Regions from separate parts of the Spirillospora sp. NPDC048823 genome, predicted to be linked through region 1. Evidence: riboswitches for the same ligand, from Rfam matches in the RefSeq annotation. Region 1 holds a riboswitch; each other region holds the start of a gene.
What was found. Region 1 has a riboswitch for cyclic di-AMP ahead of ACGFK0_RS05245 (NlpC/P60 family protein). Riboswitches for the same ligand answer to the same signal wherever they lie in the genome.
Positions count from the first base shown of each region.

Region 1 (5,211 bases):
AGCAGCACGGCGGCGGACAGCCGCCGATGCCGCCACCGCACGGCCGTGAGGCGACGCTGCTGCCGCCCGACCACAACCAGGGCCAGCAGCGTCCACCGGCCCCGGACAGCACGGCGTTCATGTGCCCCTACTGCGAGGCGGTGCTGAGCAACCCCGGCGCCGCGCAGTGCGACTCGTGCCTGCGCCCGCTGCCGCAGAAGGGCACGCCCATCCTGCGTGTGATGTTCCCCACGGGCGAGCTGAAGGTCTCCGTCGGGCAGCACCTGGTGCTCGGCCGGGACGCGGGCCAGTCGCCGGTGGCGGCCACGTTCACGCAGTACGACAACGTGTCGCGCCGCCACTCCACCGTGTGGCTCGACCCGTCCGGGACTGCGTGGGTGCGTGACGAGGGCTCCACCAACGGGACGTTCGTCAACGGCGAACGGCTCCCGCGCGGCGTGGAGGCCCCCCTCCGCAACGGGGACCAGCTTCGCCTGGCCGCCGACGTCACCGGGACCGTCCAGCTGAACTGAGCAGCACGGCAAAGGGCGGCCCCGCGGTTCTCACGACCGCGGGGCCGCCCTTTGTCTTCCGCCTGCCCGTCGCCTCGCCGGACCGCCGTGCTGCGCGACCGCCGCGCCGAGGGACGCCGCGCCGAGGGACGGAGACGAACTAGCCGGCGCGCTTGGTGCGGGCGCGCGTGCGCTCGCGCTCCTTCGCGGCCAGCACGACCTTGCGGATGCGGACGGCGCCCGGGGTGACCTCGACGCACTCGTCCTCGCGGCAGAACTCCAGGGCCTCCTCCAGCGACAGCAGCCGCGGCGGGGTGAGCCGCTCCAGCTCGTCACCGGTGGACGACCGCATGTTCGTGAGCTTCTTCTCCTTGGTGATGTTGACGTCCATGTCGTCGGCCCGGGAGTTCTCCCCGACGATCATGCCCTCGTACACCTCGGTCGTCGGCCCGACGAAGAACGTGCCGCGGTCCTGCAGGTTCGTGATCGCGTACGCGGTGGCGGCGCCGGAGCGGTCGGCGACGAGGGAACCCGACGGACGGGTGCGCAGCTCGCCGAACCAGGGCTCGTACGCCTCGAACACGTGGTGCGCCATGCCGGTGCCGCGGGTCTCGGTCATGAACTCGGTGCGGAACCCGATCAGGGCGCGCGCCGGAACCAGGAACTCCAGCCGGATCCAGCCGGTGCCGTGGTTGGTCATCTGCTCCATGCGGCCCTTGCGGACCGCCAGCAGCTGGGTCACGGCGCCGAGGTGCTCCTCGGGAATGTCGATGGTGAGCCGCTCGACCGGCTCGTGCTTCTTGCCGTCGACGACCTTGACGACCACCTGCGGCTTGCCGACGGTCAGCTCGTAGCCCTCGCGGCGCATGTTCTCGACCAGGATCGCCAGGGCCAGCTCGCCGCGGCCCTGCACCTCCCACGCGTCCGGACGCTCGGTCGGCAGCACCTTGATGGACACGTTGCCCACCAGTTCGCGCTCCAGCCGGTCCTTGACCATCCGGGCGGTGACCTTGGTGCCCTTCTCCCGTCCCGCCATCGGCCCGGTGTTGGTGCCGACCGTCATGGAGATCGCGGGCTCGTCCACGGTGATCAGCGGCAGCGGGCGCGGGTCGTCCGGGTCGGCGATGGTGTCGCCGATCATGATGTCGGGGATGCCGGCGATCGCGATGATGTCGCCGGGCCCCGCCTCCTGCGCGGGCTTGCGGGTGAGCGCGTCGGTCATCAGCAGCTCGGTGATCTTCACCCGCTCGATGCTGCCGTCGTGCCGGCACCAGGCGACCTGCTGGCCCTTCTTGATCGTCCCGGCGTGCACCCGGCACAGCGCGATGCGGCCGAGGTAACTGGAGGCGTCCAGGTTGGTGACGTGCGCCCGCAGCGGGACGTCCGGGTCGAAGGACGGCGCCGGGATCGTCTCGGTGATGACCTTGAACAGCGGCTCCAGGTCGTCGCTGCCGGGCATGGCGCCGTCGGCGGGCTTGTCCAGCGACGCCCGCCCGGCGCGGCCCGACGCGTACACGATCGGGAAGTCGATCTGCTCCTCGTCGGCGTCGAGGTCCATGAACAGCTCGTACGTCTCGTCCACGACCTCGTCGATGCGGGCGTCGGGACGGTCGGTCTTGTTCACGACCAGGATCACCGGCAGCCGCGCGGCGAGCGCCTTGCGCAGCACGAACCGCGTCTGCGGGAGCGGGCCCTCGCTGGCGTCCACCAGCAGGACGACGCCGTCCACCATGGACAGCCCGCGCTCCACCTCACCGCCGAAGTCCGCGTGCCCCGGGGTGTCGATGATGTTGATCGTCAGCCCGTTGTGCCGCACGGCGGTGTTCTTGGCGAGAATGGTGATCCCCTTCTCGCGCTCCAGATCGTCGGAGTCCATCACGCGGTCGTCGACGGTCTGGTTCTCCCGGAAGGCCCCGGACTGCCAGAGCATGGCGTCGACCAGCGTCGTCTTTCCGTGGTCGACGTGGGCGACGATCGCGACGTTCCGGAGGTCATCGCGCGTGGTGATGGGCATGCGGGGCTCGCCTTGGGGTGAGAGTTCGGGATCCGCCGCAGAACACGGCATCGGCCATTCTACTTGCCCGTGCCCGCAACCCGTTCGGCGAAGGCCTCCCCACCGGTCACAGGGACCCCGATTCGCCAACTTTGCTCGTTCTTTGTAATCTTTCCGAGATCCGGTCGTCCGAGGCCCCCTCTCCCCGGGGCTGCGACCGGAGCGCCGAATCTCCCGCGAACGGGAGAGCCGGGGACCCAGGTCCCTGGGGTGAATCGACACACGTCGTAGGGCGACTCCTGGCCCGAACCCGTCAGCTAACCCGGTAGGCGCGCGAGGAGAGGAGAACACCGGCTTGGCACCGGCCCCCCGACGGTGGCGGCGCGTCACGCCCGCCGCCACGGCCACGATGCTCCTGATCGGCCTCGGCGCCACCGCGCCCGTCGCCGCCCACGCCACGTCGCCGTTCCAGCTCGCCGCCGCGACCTCCCCGACCCCCACTCCGACGACGGAGGAGGGGCTGCGCAAAAGCCTCGACGCGCTGAACGAAGAGGCCGAGATCCTCACCGAGAAGTACAACAAGACCCGCGTCGACCTGGGCAAGGCCAAGAAGGCCGAGCAGGCCGCCGCCAAGGAGGCCGCGGCGTTGCGCGCCCAGGCCACCCCCGCCCGCGAGCGGCTCGGACGGATGGCGGCCGCGAACTACATGACCGGCGCCCCCGACGTGATCTTCGGTGCCGACGGCTCGGCCGAAGGGCTGGCCGAACGCGCCTACCTGACCCAGAGCCAGATCACCACCGTCCAGGCGCTGCAGAAGCAGATCGAGCAGGCCGAGACCGCGCAGCGCACCGCCGAGGCGAAGAAGGCGCAGGTCGAGAAGGCCGCCGCGGACGCCGAGAAGGCCCGCGAAGCGGCCAGGCAGAAGGTCGCCGAGGTCACGAAGCGGCTGGACAAGCTGACCACCACCCGGGTCAGCGACCCCCGCAGCGGCCTGCGCGCGACCGTGAAGGGATCGGGTGCGCCGGCCGACATGGCCCGCAAGGCGCTCACCAAACTCGGCTCGCCGTACGTGTGGGCCGCCGCCGGGCCGAACAGCTTCGACTGCTCAGGGCTCGTCGTCTGGGCGTACGCCCAGATCGGCAAGCGCGGGCTGCCGCACTACACCGGCGCCCTGTACGGACTCGGTTCCAAGGTCCCCCGGAACCAGCTCCGCTCCGGCGACCTGGTCTACTTCGGCGGCAGCCTCCACCACATGGGCATCTACCTCAGCGACGGCAAGTACCTGCACGCCCCGCAGACCGGTGATGTGGTGAAGATCTCCAAGATGTCCGACCGCTCCGACTACGCCGGCGCGAATCGCATCTCCTGAGAACGTCGGGGGCTTCCCGCGGCGCGGCGGGAAGCCCTCGTCCTTTTTTTGCAGTGCCCTTGGCGGTCGGGCCCTGGAGGGCCCTCCCTTCGGCGGGCACTGCGTGCGATCGCTGCATCGCTCCGGCTCGCCTTGCGGCTCGCTGCGCGATCAGGTTTCTTGCTTCGCTCGAAGCCTGCCTTCGGACGCGATCGCGACGGTTTGGGTCGTCGCGGGGTCGGGGTGGGGGCCGGGGTCGTCCGCCCCTTCGGACGGCGGGCGTCTTGCTTCTGCGGCGGGCCGTCTCAGGTGAGGCCCTGGTGGGCGAGGGCGTCGATTACGGGGAGGTCGCCGGGGAGCCAGGCGACGTCGTACAGCTCGTCCGGGGACAGCCAGCGGAGCGCCAGGTGTTCCAGGGCCTGCGGTTCGCCCTCGGTGATCTGCGCCGTCCACACCCGGAGCACGGCCTGCCCGCTGAGCCGCCAGTCGCCGCCGATCCGGTCTTTCAACCGGATCTTGATGGCGAGCTCCTCGTGGCACTCGCGCACCAGCGCGTCCTCGTCCGTCTCGCCCGGGTCGACCTTCCCGCCGGGCAGCTCCCAGCCGCCCGCCATGTGCGGCGGCTCGGCACGCTGGGCGCTCAGCAACCGCCCGTCGGAAATGATCGCCGCCCCGACCACCACGAGATCGTTCGCCACCGGCTCCTCTTCCCTGTCGTCCCCATCGGCGTCAGACGGCGCTTCCGGCCCGTCCGGTCTCCCGGATGGACTCGACCTGGCGTGTCGCGTCACGGACGATCTCCTCCAGGTGGCCGCCGTGCGCGCCGCGCCAGTAGAGCTGACCGCAGTCGGCGCAGCGGCCGTAGACGTCGTAGCTGCGGCGCGTGCCCAGCTCAAGGTCGCCTTCGATCTCCTGCTTGTCGACCGGGACGAGTTCACCGTTGCAGGCGGTGCAGCGCGTCCACGGGCGGAGCACGGGCGCGAACCGGTCCAGGAGGTCGCGGAGCTGGTCGTCCGGGCGTGAGCCGCGGACGTACGCGCCGAACCACAGTGCGCGGCGGCGGAGGAGCCCGCGGTCCTGGGTGAGCAGGACGCGGCGTTCCTCATTGGCCTGGACGACCAGCGCCGGGTCGTCCATGTCGTTGTGGTAGGCGGTGTCGAGGCCGAGGAGGCGCATCCGCCGGGCCAGCGTGCCCAGGTGCACGTCGAGCAGGAAGCGCGGGGCGGCCTGGCCCGGCTCCAGCGGGACGGGCTGCGGGCGCGGCACCGCCTCCACCCCCACCTCGGCGCCGGGGTCCGGGCGGGCGGCGGGACCGGCCGGTTCACCGTCGACGGTCATCGGACCGGCCTCGGGCAGCGGGACACCGAGCGACTCCACGA
Region 1 is NZ_JBICUT010000002.1:361,957-367,167, reverse strand. Features, by position in the region: gene ACGFK0_RS05260 (hypothetical protein) at 1-41, opposite strand, end outside; gene ACGFK0_RS05255 (FHA domain-containing protein) at 27-512, shown strand; gene typA (translational GTPase TypA) at 652-2,505, opposite strand; cyclic di-AMP (ydaO/yuaA leader) riboswitch at 2,698-2,832, shown strand; gene ACGFK0_RS05245 (NlpC/P60 family protein) at 2,840-3,853, shown strand; gene ACGFK0_RS05240 ((deoxy)nucleoside triphosphate pyrophosphohydrolase) at 4,138-4,530, opposite strand; gene ACGFK0_RS05235 (Mut7-C RNAse domain-containing protein) at 4,562-5,211, opposite strand, start outside.

Region 2 (5,211 bases), on a different contig from region 1:
CCCGAGCCGACCAGGGCGCAGGTCCAGAAGAAGCTCGACAAGCTGGCCGAGGAGATGGACCAGAAGGTCGAGAAGTTCAACCAGCTCAACGAGAAGCTCAAGATCGCCAAGAAGAAGTACAAGGTCGCGAGCAAGTCGAGCAAGCGGGAGCAGGCCGCCTTCGAGGAGCAGCGCGCCAAGATCGCCCAGATGGCGGCCGCCGCGTACAAGAACGGTGACACGGCCAACGTCACCGGCTTCGTCGGCACCGGCGACCCGCAGGCGATCCTGGACCAGGCGGCCGTCTTCTCGCATCTGTCGCACGAGCGCAGCTCCCAGCTGACCCAGTTCCTCGCGACCGCCCAGCGGCTCCGCCGCGAGGAGGCGCAGGCCAAGGCCTCCTACGACGATGTGAAGGCCAAGAGCACGGAGCTGAAGGAGCAGAAGAAGAAGCTCGACAAGGAGGTCGCCAAGCAGAAGGCCCTGCTGCGGCGGCTCGGCGGCGGGACCTCGTCCGGCGGCTCGGGCAGCGTCGGCGGCACCTACAACGGCCCGGCCAGCGGCTCGGCCCGCGTGGCGCTCAACTTCGCCTACGCCCAGCTCGGCAAGCCGTACTCCTACGGCGCCACCGGCCCGAACTCCTACGACTGCTCCGGCCTGACGATGAAGGCGTGGGCCGCGGCGGGCGTGAACATCACCCGCACCACCAACACCCAGTACGCCGCCACCAAGCGGGTGTCCAAGAGCAACCTGCAGCCCGGCGACCTGGTGTTCTTCAGCGGCCTCGGGCACATGGGCATGTACGTGGGCGGCGGCAAGATGATCCACGCGCCGCGCACCGGCAAGAACGTCGAGGTCGTGAGCATCACCTCGGGCTACTACCTGAGCAACTACTACGGCGCCGGGCGCCCCTGACGCCCCGCACCGGAGCGCCCGCGATGGGCGTGACGGAGCCCTTTGTGACAGCGGACCAGGCTTGACCTGGTCCGTTGTTGATTTTGGGGGGGTTTGCCATCTGTTGGGGCTTTGGTACGTTGTCACCACTCACGGCGCCCTCCAGACGCCGTGGCCCCGAGGCGCCCACCAGGCGCAACGGCCCCCGCGCGGCACATCCAGCTGCCGCGTGACTGCGGCGCGAGCCACGTGCCGCTCCCCCCGGCGGCACGATCCACGCGTCGCCCCCCGGTACCCGACGGGTACCGCAGACGGTCTCCCAGCAGACCCGGCCGGCCCGGCCCACCGTGCGCACGCCCGCAGCGTGCATGGCGCTGAGAGCGCTGCCACGGCGGATCCCGCGGATCAGGCCCAGGACGGTCCCCGCAAACGGGCCGCCGTCCGCACACACAACATCAGGCGCCGCTCTTTCGCACGCGGGAGACAGGTCCCGCGCACGGGCCCCATCACGCCCCCAGGATCGCAGCGGCAGCGCCGAATCCGCCGACGAGCGGAACCGGGGACCCATATCCGCCGGAGTCCAGGGACCGTCCCTGGACGGGCATTCCGGCACCCGGGGTGAATCGGTGCGTCTCTCACCGCCGAACGGTGGGAGCCCGCCGTAGGGCCACTTCCACGCCCGAACCCGTCAGCTAACCCGGTAGGCGTCTGGAAGAAGAAGGAGAGAAACCCGCAGCGTTACCTGGGCGTGGCCGCCCGAGTGCGGCCACGCCCGGCTTTCCCTTCCTTCCGCACGGGCGCCCCCGCCCGGCGGAACCCCCATCCGAACCGGCGTGCCCGCCCCCGGGCCGCCACCGCCGAGTCCGCGGTTCACCGTGCCCAGACGCACGGGAGCGCGGAGCCGGGGACCCACTGTGTCCTTTCGGGGTGAATCGGCCTGCCCAGCGGGCCGTAGGGCGGCTTCCACGCCCGAACCCGTCAGCTAACCCGGTAGGCGGCATGGAAGTCAGGAGATCCCCCATGCCAGGCGCGCATCGCAAGAAGATTCCGGGCAAGCACCGCAAGCCCAGTACCTTGGCCATCACCTGGCGGACGGCCGGCGGCGTGATCGTCGGCGCCGCCGTTCTCGGCACCGCCGCGGCCACCGCGCAGGCGTCGGTCCTGCCGTTCGCCTCCGTTCCCACCCACGCCGCCGCGGCCGGCCCGGCCGCCGGCGGGGACGCGGGCAAGTCCACACCCGGTTCCAAGTCCTCGTCCAAGGACAGGTCCGGCTCCAAGGACGAGAACCGGAGTAAGTCCAAGGACGGTGGCAAGGAGGGCGAGCCCACCGGAAAGGGCCGACCGCAGTCCGGCGCCCCCAAGAAGCCGTCAGAGGATTCGCGGCCCACCGCCGGCGAGGCCATCGAGCTCGCCAGGGCGCAGGTCGGCATCGCGGAGGACGGCAGCGGCAAGACCAAGTTCAACACGTGGTACGTGGAATCCGCCCGCGCCAAGGAGACCGTCGCGCGCGACGGCGGCTCCGTCCAGGCGTACGACGACGCCGCCTGGTGCGACATGTTCGTCTCATGGATCGGCGAGCAGATCGGCCTCAGCGACCAGTTCGGCAGCGACGCCTGGACCATCGCCCACGCCGAGTGGTTCCGGGACCAGGGGCGCTGGGGCACCGAGCCCAAGCCCGGCGCGATCGTCTTCTACGCCTGGAACGGCGGCAAGGACATCGGCGACATCGTCCACGTCGGCATGGTGACCAAGAAGATCGACGACGGCACCATCGAGGCGGTCGAGGGCAACACCGACAACGCCGTCCGGGTCAGGGAACGCTCGACCGGCACCGTCGTCGGCTACGGCTACCCCGAGTACAGGTCCTGACGTCCCCTCCTCCCCCGCCGGCTGCATAGGATCACGCGCATGGAGGACGGTCCCGGGCAGGCCGGAAACGGCGGCCCCGTCACGCGCCGCAGGGCACTCGCCCTGGGCGCCGGCGGGGCCGCCGTGCTGCTGGGCGCCGGCGCGGGGCTCCTCGGCACACGTTCCGGCGACGACGGAGCGCCGGACGCCCAGGCGACGCCGCCCCCCAACGCCGCGCAGGCCGCCGGAGCGTTCAGCCCCGCGGACGCCGCCGCCGTCCTCGCCAACCGCGCGCGGGCGGTGAAGGACGGAAACCCGGCGGCCTTCCTCGCGACGGTGGCCTCCGCCCCCGCCGCGTTCCAGGACGCCCAGTCCCGCTTGTACGCCAACCTCCGCAAGCTCCCCCTGGACGGCTGGGAGGAACGTGCCATCGGCACCCAGTCGATGGACGACGAGCAGGGGGTCGCGGTCGTCCGATTGGAGGTGCGCTCCAGGTTGCGGGGGTTCGACCGGGGCGACGTCGTCCGCACCCGCTACCTGGCGCTCGCCCCCGGCTCCGGCGTCTGGACGATCGTCGGCGACGGGTCGTCCCACGGCTTCGAGGACGACGCCGCCATCTGGGACGGCGGCCCCCTGACGGTGGTCAAGGGCCGCGCGAGCCTCGTCATCGGCGACGCCGCAGCCGCCGGGGCCCCCGGCCTGGAAGAGATCGCGGAACGCCTGGACGCGGCCGTCCCCGTCGTCACCGGCGCCGTCGGCAGGGGATGGGCGCGGCGGGTCGTCGCTCTCGTGCCCGCCGACGCGGGCCTCGCCTCCGCCCTCGCCGGTCCGGACCAGAACCTCGGCGGCATCGCGGCCCTCGCCACCGTCACGCCGTCCGCCGGCGGCGGCCACGGCGAGGACCGCGTCGTCATCTCCCCCGGCACCTTCCGCCGTCTCAACGAACTCGGGCGCGACGTGGTCCTGACCCACGAACTGACCCATGTCGCCACCGGCGGCGCCCGCGACCGCAGAACCCCGCTGTGGCTGATCGAGGGCTTCGCGGACTATGTCGGCTACCTCCGGACTGAGGTCGGCGTCCGGACGGCGGCCGGCGAACTGCACCGCGAGGTCGCCGCGGGACGCGTCCCGTCCGCGCTGCCGGCCGCGGACGCGTTCTCCGGCGGCTCCGCACGCCTCTCCCAGTCCTACCAGGAGGCCTGGCTCGCCTGCCGGATGGTCGCCGACCGGTACGGTGAGGCGACGCTCGTGCGGCTCTACCGCGCCGCCGGGCGCGTCCCGGAGGCCACCGCGCTGAGCGACGTGCTGGGACTCACCCGGGACCGCTTCACCGCCCTGTGGCGCGACTACCTGAAGAGGGAGCTCAGATGAGCGAGGCGGAGGCGGACGCGGACCGGGCCGGGCCCGGCGCCCGCCGGGACGGGGACCCCGGCCCCATGCGGCGGCCCCGGATCGCCGCCGCCGTCGCCGCCGCCGCGCTGTTCGCCGCCCTCGGCACCGTCCTCGCGCTGAGCACACCGTGGAACCCGCTGCCCGATCGGGTTGCGGGCGGGCAGGTGGAGCCCGATCCGGCGCTGGACTTCTCCGCCGCCGAGATCGCCCGATCCCAGGCGTTCGACTCGGCCATCAACCCTCCCGCCTACGCCGGCCTCCTCCTCGGCCTGGCCCTGATCTTCGCGCTGGGTCTCACCCCGCTGGGCGCACGGTTCCTCGGCCGGGTCACCGCGCGCAGCCGGCGGTGGCCCCGCCGGTCGGAGGGGGACGCCCCCCCGCACTCCCCGGAGCGCCTGCGGCACTGGACCCTGAGAGTCGTCCTCGGTGCGGCCGCCCTGACGACGCTGCTGCGCGTCGCCGGGCTCCCGTTCGACGTCTGGAGCGAGTCGGTGCTGCGCCGGTACGGGCTGTCGACGCAGAGCTGGCCCGCGTGGCTCGTGGACCAGCTCAAGTCCCTCGGCGTCACCTGGGTCATCTACACGGTCGCCCTGCTGCTCCTGTACGCGGTCGTGCGCCGCTTCCCGCGCTACTGGTGGACGGGCGCCGCCGCCGGCGGGTTCCTCCTCGTCGTCCTGGTCTCGTTCATCTACCCGATCGCCGTCGAGCCCGTCTTCAACAAGTTCCACTCGCTGGAGCAGGGACGCCTGCGCAGCGACCTGCTGGCGATGGCCGAACGGGACGGCGTGCCCGTCGACGACGTCCTCGTCGCCGACGCCTCCCGCAGGACGACGGCGCTCAACGCCTACGTGTCCGGGTTCGGTTCCACGCGCCGCATCGTCCTGTACGACACGCTGCTGGAGTCGCCGCCCGAGCGGGTCGAGTCGATCGTCGGGCACGAACTCGGCCACGCCAAGCGCAACGACGTCCTGTGGGGCACGCTCGTGGGGGCGCTCGGCGTCGCCGGGTCCATGTGCCTGCTGCACCTCCTGATGACCTCTCCGCGCCTCCTGCGCCGGGCGGGAGTCGATCCCGCGGCGACACCCGAGCACCGCCCCG
Region 2 is NZ_JBICUT010000003.1:566,244-571,454, reverse strand. Features, by position in the region: gene ACGFK0_RS10235 (NlpC/P60 family protein) at 1-894, shown strand, start outside; cyclic di-AMP (ydaO/yuaA leader) riboswitch at 1,396-1,595, shown strand; cyclic di-AMP (ydaO/yuaA leader) riboswitch at 1,719-1,885, shown strand; gene ACGFK0_RS10230 (CHAP domain-containing protein) at 1,894-2,742, shown strand; gene ACGFK0_RS10225 (hypothetical protein) at 2,782-4,092, shown strand; gene ACGFK0_RS10220 (M48 family metallopeptidase) at 4,089-5,211, shown strand, end outside.
Region 2: another riboswitch for cyclic di-AMP. It lies ahead of ACGFK0_RS10230 (CHAP domain-containing protein); the one in region 1 lies ahead of ACGFK0_RS05245 (NlpC/P60 family protein).

Region 3 (5,211 bases), on a different contig from region 1:
TCATCGTCCTCGAGGGGCGAGACCCGGCTCCAGAACTCGCGGTCCTCCGCCTCGGCGGCGACGGCGGCTGAGATCGCCGGCATGACGGCGGTTCCGGCCTCGGACGCGTCCAGGACGGTTGGTGTGATGTCCGCGGGCAGTTCGACCGGCCGCTTGTGGTGCTTGCCGCGCTTGCGGACGCGGATCGGCGGCTCGGCCGGAACCCGGGCGGCCATCGACTTGCCCGCCGCCAGCGCGACCGCGCCGCAGACCGCGATGGACAGCAGCCCTCCCAGCAACGCGTCGGGCTCGACCAGCGGCTGCCCGTCAGCCGCCTTCGTGCTCGTCTGCTGAGACGTGACCGCGTTTCCGGGTCGCGTCGCCTCCGCGGCCATGGTCCCGGACTCGGCGGCCACGTGCTTGGGGACGTGGTTCTTCTCCCCTTCTGAACCCGGCAGCGCCTTGCCCGCCACCTCGACCTTGCCGGGATAGCCGTAGCCGACGACGTCACCGACGTCGCGCGTCCTCCGTTTGAGGTGGACGCCGTCGGTGTTCGCCTCGATGGTGCGGAGGGTCGAGCCCTTGACGCTTTCCACCAGGCCGACATGGCTGATGGCGTCGATGTCCTTGGAGCCGGACCATGCGAAGAACACCAGCGCGCCCGGCTCGGGCTCGGTTCCCCACGCGTCCTTCTTTTTGAACCACTTGGCGTGCTGGATGGTGGCGGCGAACTCGCCCGCCCAGTCCTCCACGCCGGTCTTCTTGGCTGCCCAGGCGAGGAACATGTCGCACCACGGGGCGGTGGCGTAGTAGTCGTCACCGCCCTCGTAGGTCTCCGTCGGGCAGGTGACCGACGGATCAAGAACATCCCGGCTCCGTGGCCGCCCGCGTGAGAGGCTGCTTGGCCTTGGCCTTATGGATCCCGCCAGGAGACGCTCCGTGAGCGTGGGTCTCCGGTGTGGTCGCCTGAAGCAGCGCCGACCGTCCGCGAAGGCGCGCCCTCGGTGGAACATCGGGAAGGAGGATAGTAGATGGGTGAGGCCACACATGACTCAAGACCACCGGGCACGGGCAGCCGTTGCCGGGAGTCAGGCCGGTGTGAGAACCGCCGGTTCGAGTCGGCCTCTCACCTCCACCGAGACGTGTTTACTATCGACTGTAGTATGCCGCGACAAGGTGGCAGGTGGGGCGGCGGAAGGGGGCATCATGGCCGGGCAGCGCTTCGGTGACCTGGAGGCCGCGATCATGGACAGGATGTGGTCCTACGGCCGTCCGGCCAATGTTCGTGAGGTCCTGGAGGACCTCCAGCAGGAGCGGTCGATCGCCTACACCACGGTGATGACGGTGATGGACAACCTGCACAAGAAGGGATGGCTGCGCAGGAAGCGGGTCGGGCGCGCCTACGAGTACGAGGCGGTCGCCTCGCGGGAGGGTTACACGGCCAAGCTGATGCGCGAGGCACTGTCGACCAGTAGCAACCAGGCCGCCGCGCTCGTGCACTTCCTGTCGGATCTCTCGCCGGAGGAGAGCGAGGCCCTGCAAGCGGCCCTCAAGGTCGTGCCACCGCGGGACACCAAATGAGCGCGGTCGCCCAGTTTGATCAGCCGCCCGCCTACAGCCCGTCAGGCTGTGGCTGAGGGGCACCGTGTCGGAGGTGTTCCGGGTGACGCCCCCGTCACCCCAGGGGGTGGATGACGGGGGCGTGGACCATCTTCCCGTTGCCGATGTACAGGCCCATGTGGTGCAGGTCGCTGTAGAAGAAGACCAGGTCACCGGGCTTGAGTTGGCTTTGGGAGACGCGGGTGCCGGCGGTGTACTGGCTGCCGGTGTAGTGGGGCAGGTTGATGCCGACCTGGGCGTAGGCGTACATCGTCAATCCCGAGCAGTCGAACCCCTTGATGTTGGCGCCCTGTGCGGTGCCGTAGGTCGGGCCAGATGCGCTGCCCCCACCCCAGGAGTACGGGACGCCCCGCTGGCTCAAAGCCGCTCTGACCGCGCCCATGGCCTTGGCGGAGGCACCTCCGGGGTCCACATTGGGAGCGGGTCCCGCGCTGGTGCGAGCGCCCGAGCCGGTACCCAGCTTGGCCTCGACCTTCGTCAGCTTGGCCTGGAGTTCCTTGCGCTTCTTCTTCGCCTCGGCGGTGAGTTCGTGGACCTGCTTCGCATGCGTTTCAGCCGATTTGCGGGCACGTTCCGCCGCCTGCATCGTCTGCAGCAGCTGAGTGACGCGAGCGCTTTCCTGGCTGGCGAAGTAGTTGAGTGTGGCCGACCGGTCAAGGACGGCCTGCGGGTCCCCGGACGAGGCGAAGGCGACCGCCGGGTCCCGCGGGCCGTTCTTGTAGCTGTCCGCGGCGAGCTTGACGATCCTGGCCCGCGTCTCCTCCAGCGCCTTCTTCTGGCGGGCGGCGTCCCGTCGGCCACCTTGGCGGCGCGTTGGGCCTGCCGCAGTCGCACCCGCAGCCCGTTGTACTGCTCGCTGAGCTTCTCCGCCTCATCGGCGAGCTTCTTCTGCTGCGCGGTCAGCTCCCTGCGGGACGGGTCGGGCTCCGACCAGGCGGGTGCGGGGGCCACGAGCGTCGCGGAAAGAGCGATCGACGCCGTCCATGCCGTCCTGGTGATGATCCGGCGGCGGGCCGTTCCGTCTCCGGCAGCTCGTCGCTGCATGCGGTGTCCTCTCCTGTGCCGCCTACCGGGTGAGCTGCCGGGTTCGGGCCGGAGTCGCCCTACCGCTCGCGGAGAGCGGATTCACCCCAGTGGAGAACGGTTCCCCGGCTCCCTCGGACGGCGTGGTCCGCTGGATTCGGCGTGGCCATCGCCGTCCCCGGCGGGGACGCCTCGCCATGGCTCCTACGGAGCGTAGGAGATAGCGGCCTCAACCGCCACTCAAGTGGCCGATTGCGACAAACCGCCTCAACGGTCTCAGCAGATGTAGGACAGCTCCATGATGGTCGCGGCGGCGACCATCAGGGGAGTGGCGACGGCGGCGGCCACGAAGGCGGAGGCCGCCATCCGGACCGCCCGGCGCGGCTTCGTCGTCTCGGCGGACTCGAGCCGCCGGACCCGCTCCGCCAGCGCACCGGTCGAAGACCCGGCGGCGCCGAGGGCGCCCGCCACGCCCGGCGTCGCCGCGAGCCGGTGCAGGGCGTCGACGAGCGTGCGCCTTCCACATGCGCGGGCCGCCGCATCGTCGGCGGCCATCTCCAGCAGCAGCGGGAAGCTCTTCTTCGCCCGGCGGACCGTGGGCAGCCGGGGCAGCAGGGCGTGGGCCAGGTCGAGCATGAGCAGCAGTGCGTGATGCCGCTGACGCAGGTGGGCTCGCTCATGGACCAGAACCGCGCCGAACTCGTCGGGAGTGAGAGCGTCCTGTGTGCCGGTGCTGACGACGATCGCGCGATGCCTGGCCGGCAGCGAGTACGCGACCGGGACGGGATGGTCGAGCACGAGGACGTCCCCATGCTGACCGTGCTCCTTCGCGACGAGCCGCAGCATCTCCCGGTGCCGGCGGCGGTGACGTACCGCACGGACGAGCCGGGGCAGGCTGCGGGCGAGCCGCGAACAGCAGGCCGTGAGCACCACCAGGCTGGCGGCCGCCGCGATGATGATCGCCGAATCCCCGTGATGGGGCAGGCAGTCGCGCAGCCACTCCAGGAAGCCGTGGCCGGGCGCCGGGGGCGACAGCAACGCCGCCGCGATGATCCCGATGCCGGCGATGAATGTGCCGGTGAGGGCCGCGGCCCAGCAGGCGATGGCGATCCCCGGGTGCGCGGCGGGAGGCCGAAGCCGATCGAGGGCGGGCCCCGCCAGACAGCCCAGCAGGACCGCCGTGCAGATCAGGCCGACCACCAGGTAGATCACGCCGTCACGCCTCTTGGCCGTCGGACGTCCGCCGGCGCAGCGCGTCCAGCAGGTGGCGGACGTCTTCCGGAGGGACGCTTTCGGCGAATCTCGCGAGGATGCCCCCGTGGTCGGGAGACTCGGTGAGAGCGTCGAGCATCAACTCGACCGCATACTCTTCCCGCGCACGGGTGGGGGCGTAGCGGAAGGCCGGCCCGTCCTGCGTGCGCTGCAGCAGCCCCTTCTGCGCCAGCCGCTCGGCGACCGTCTGGACGGTGTTGTAGGCCAGCGCCTTGTCGGCGTTCTCGTTCAGCTTCGCCAGAAGCTCACGAACGCGTAGCGGGCTGGGGGCCTCCCAGAGCACGTCCATGATGGAACGCTCGAGCGATCCGCTCAATCCGGCCACACGGCACCTCCGTCCTGCCCACATTCTGCCGGAGAGTCGGCCGTGGGCGGGAACGGGGACATCTTGAGCCTTCGGCGCCCCGGCTGGGGACGGCTTCCAACCGACGCCGGCGGCCCCCCGACGGCGCGCATCGGCGGTGATCGTTAACGGCATGTGATGCGTGGCTCGGCGGCATAGGTCGTATGGAACTTCTGGCGGCGCACGACCTTTCCGTCCTGCTTGAAGATCCGCCAGACGTCGATCTGGAATCCCTCCGCCCCCGGCATCGGAATGCACTTCGGCCCCGAGTCGGTCTTGTTCTCGAAGCCCTTGATCGCGTACGGCTCGGAACTCTTCGACTCGATGTCGTAGCGCTCGGTGCTCCAGAAGTTCACGGTGAGGGACGTGTCGGTGTAGGCGGTGTCGACGAGCACGCCGTACGGGGAGTCGTTGCGCCAGCGGAAATCCGGCTGGGGGAAGGACACCGTCGACTCGCGTCCCGCGGGATAGCGCGAGATGTAATACGAGTGGGGCATGTGCTGGACATCCTCCAGGCCCCCGAAGAAGACGGCGTTGAACATCGTCGTCGCGAACTGGGAGATCCCGCCTCCGACGCTGTCCACGTACCGCCCGTTGAGGATCATCGGCGCAGGGATGAAGCCCCGTGCCTTGTCGCGTTCGCCGACGATCCCGTTGAGGGAGAAGGTCTCCCAGGGCTTGACGATGTAGCCGTCCAGGATGTCGGCGATGGTGTGGATGTTGGTGACCCGCGGGGCGCAGCAGGCGTGGCGCGTGGTGAAGGAACTGATCTTTTCGCGGATGCCCAGCTTGCGGGCCTCATCGGTGGTGACCCGAGGTTTGTCGCGGGTCATCGGGACGTTCACCTCACGCCCCTGCGTCCGCAGGACGGCCCTGGTGACGGCTTCGCCGAGCGCTCGCCCATCGACCTCTCTGCCCGCCTCGGAGGGCACCAGGCGAAGCTTGCCGGACTTGACCTTGTACGTCGCATCCCG
Region 3 is NZ_JBICUT010000029.1:893-6,103, forward strand. Features, by position in the region: gene ACGFK0_RS37000 (CHAP domain-containing protein) at 1-1,028, opposite strand, end outside; gene ACGFK0_RS37005 (BlaI/MecI/CopY family transcriptional regulator) at 1,186-1,560, shown strand; gene ACGFK0_RS37010 (C40 family peptidase) at 1,655-2,185, opposite strand; cyclic di-AMP (ydaO/yuaA leader) riboswitch at 2,647-2,795, opposite strand; gene ACGFK0_RS37015 (M56 family metallopeptidase) at 2,899-3,834, opposite strand; gene ACGFK0_RS37020 (BlaI/MecI/CopY family transcriptional regulator) at 3,839-4,372, opposite strand; gene ACGFK0_RS37025 (VanW family protein) at 4,363-5,211, opposite strand, start outside.
Region 3: another riboswitch for cyclic di-AMP. It lies ahead of ACGFK0_RS37010 (C40 family peptidase); the one in region 1 lies ahead of ACGFK0_RS05245 (NlpC/P60 family protein).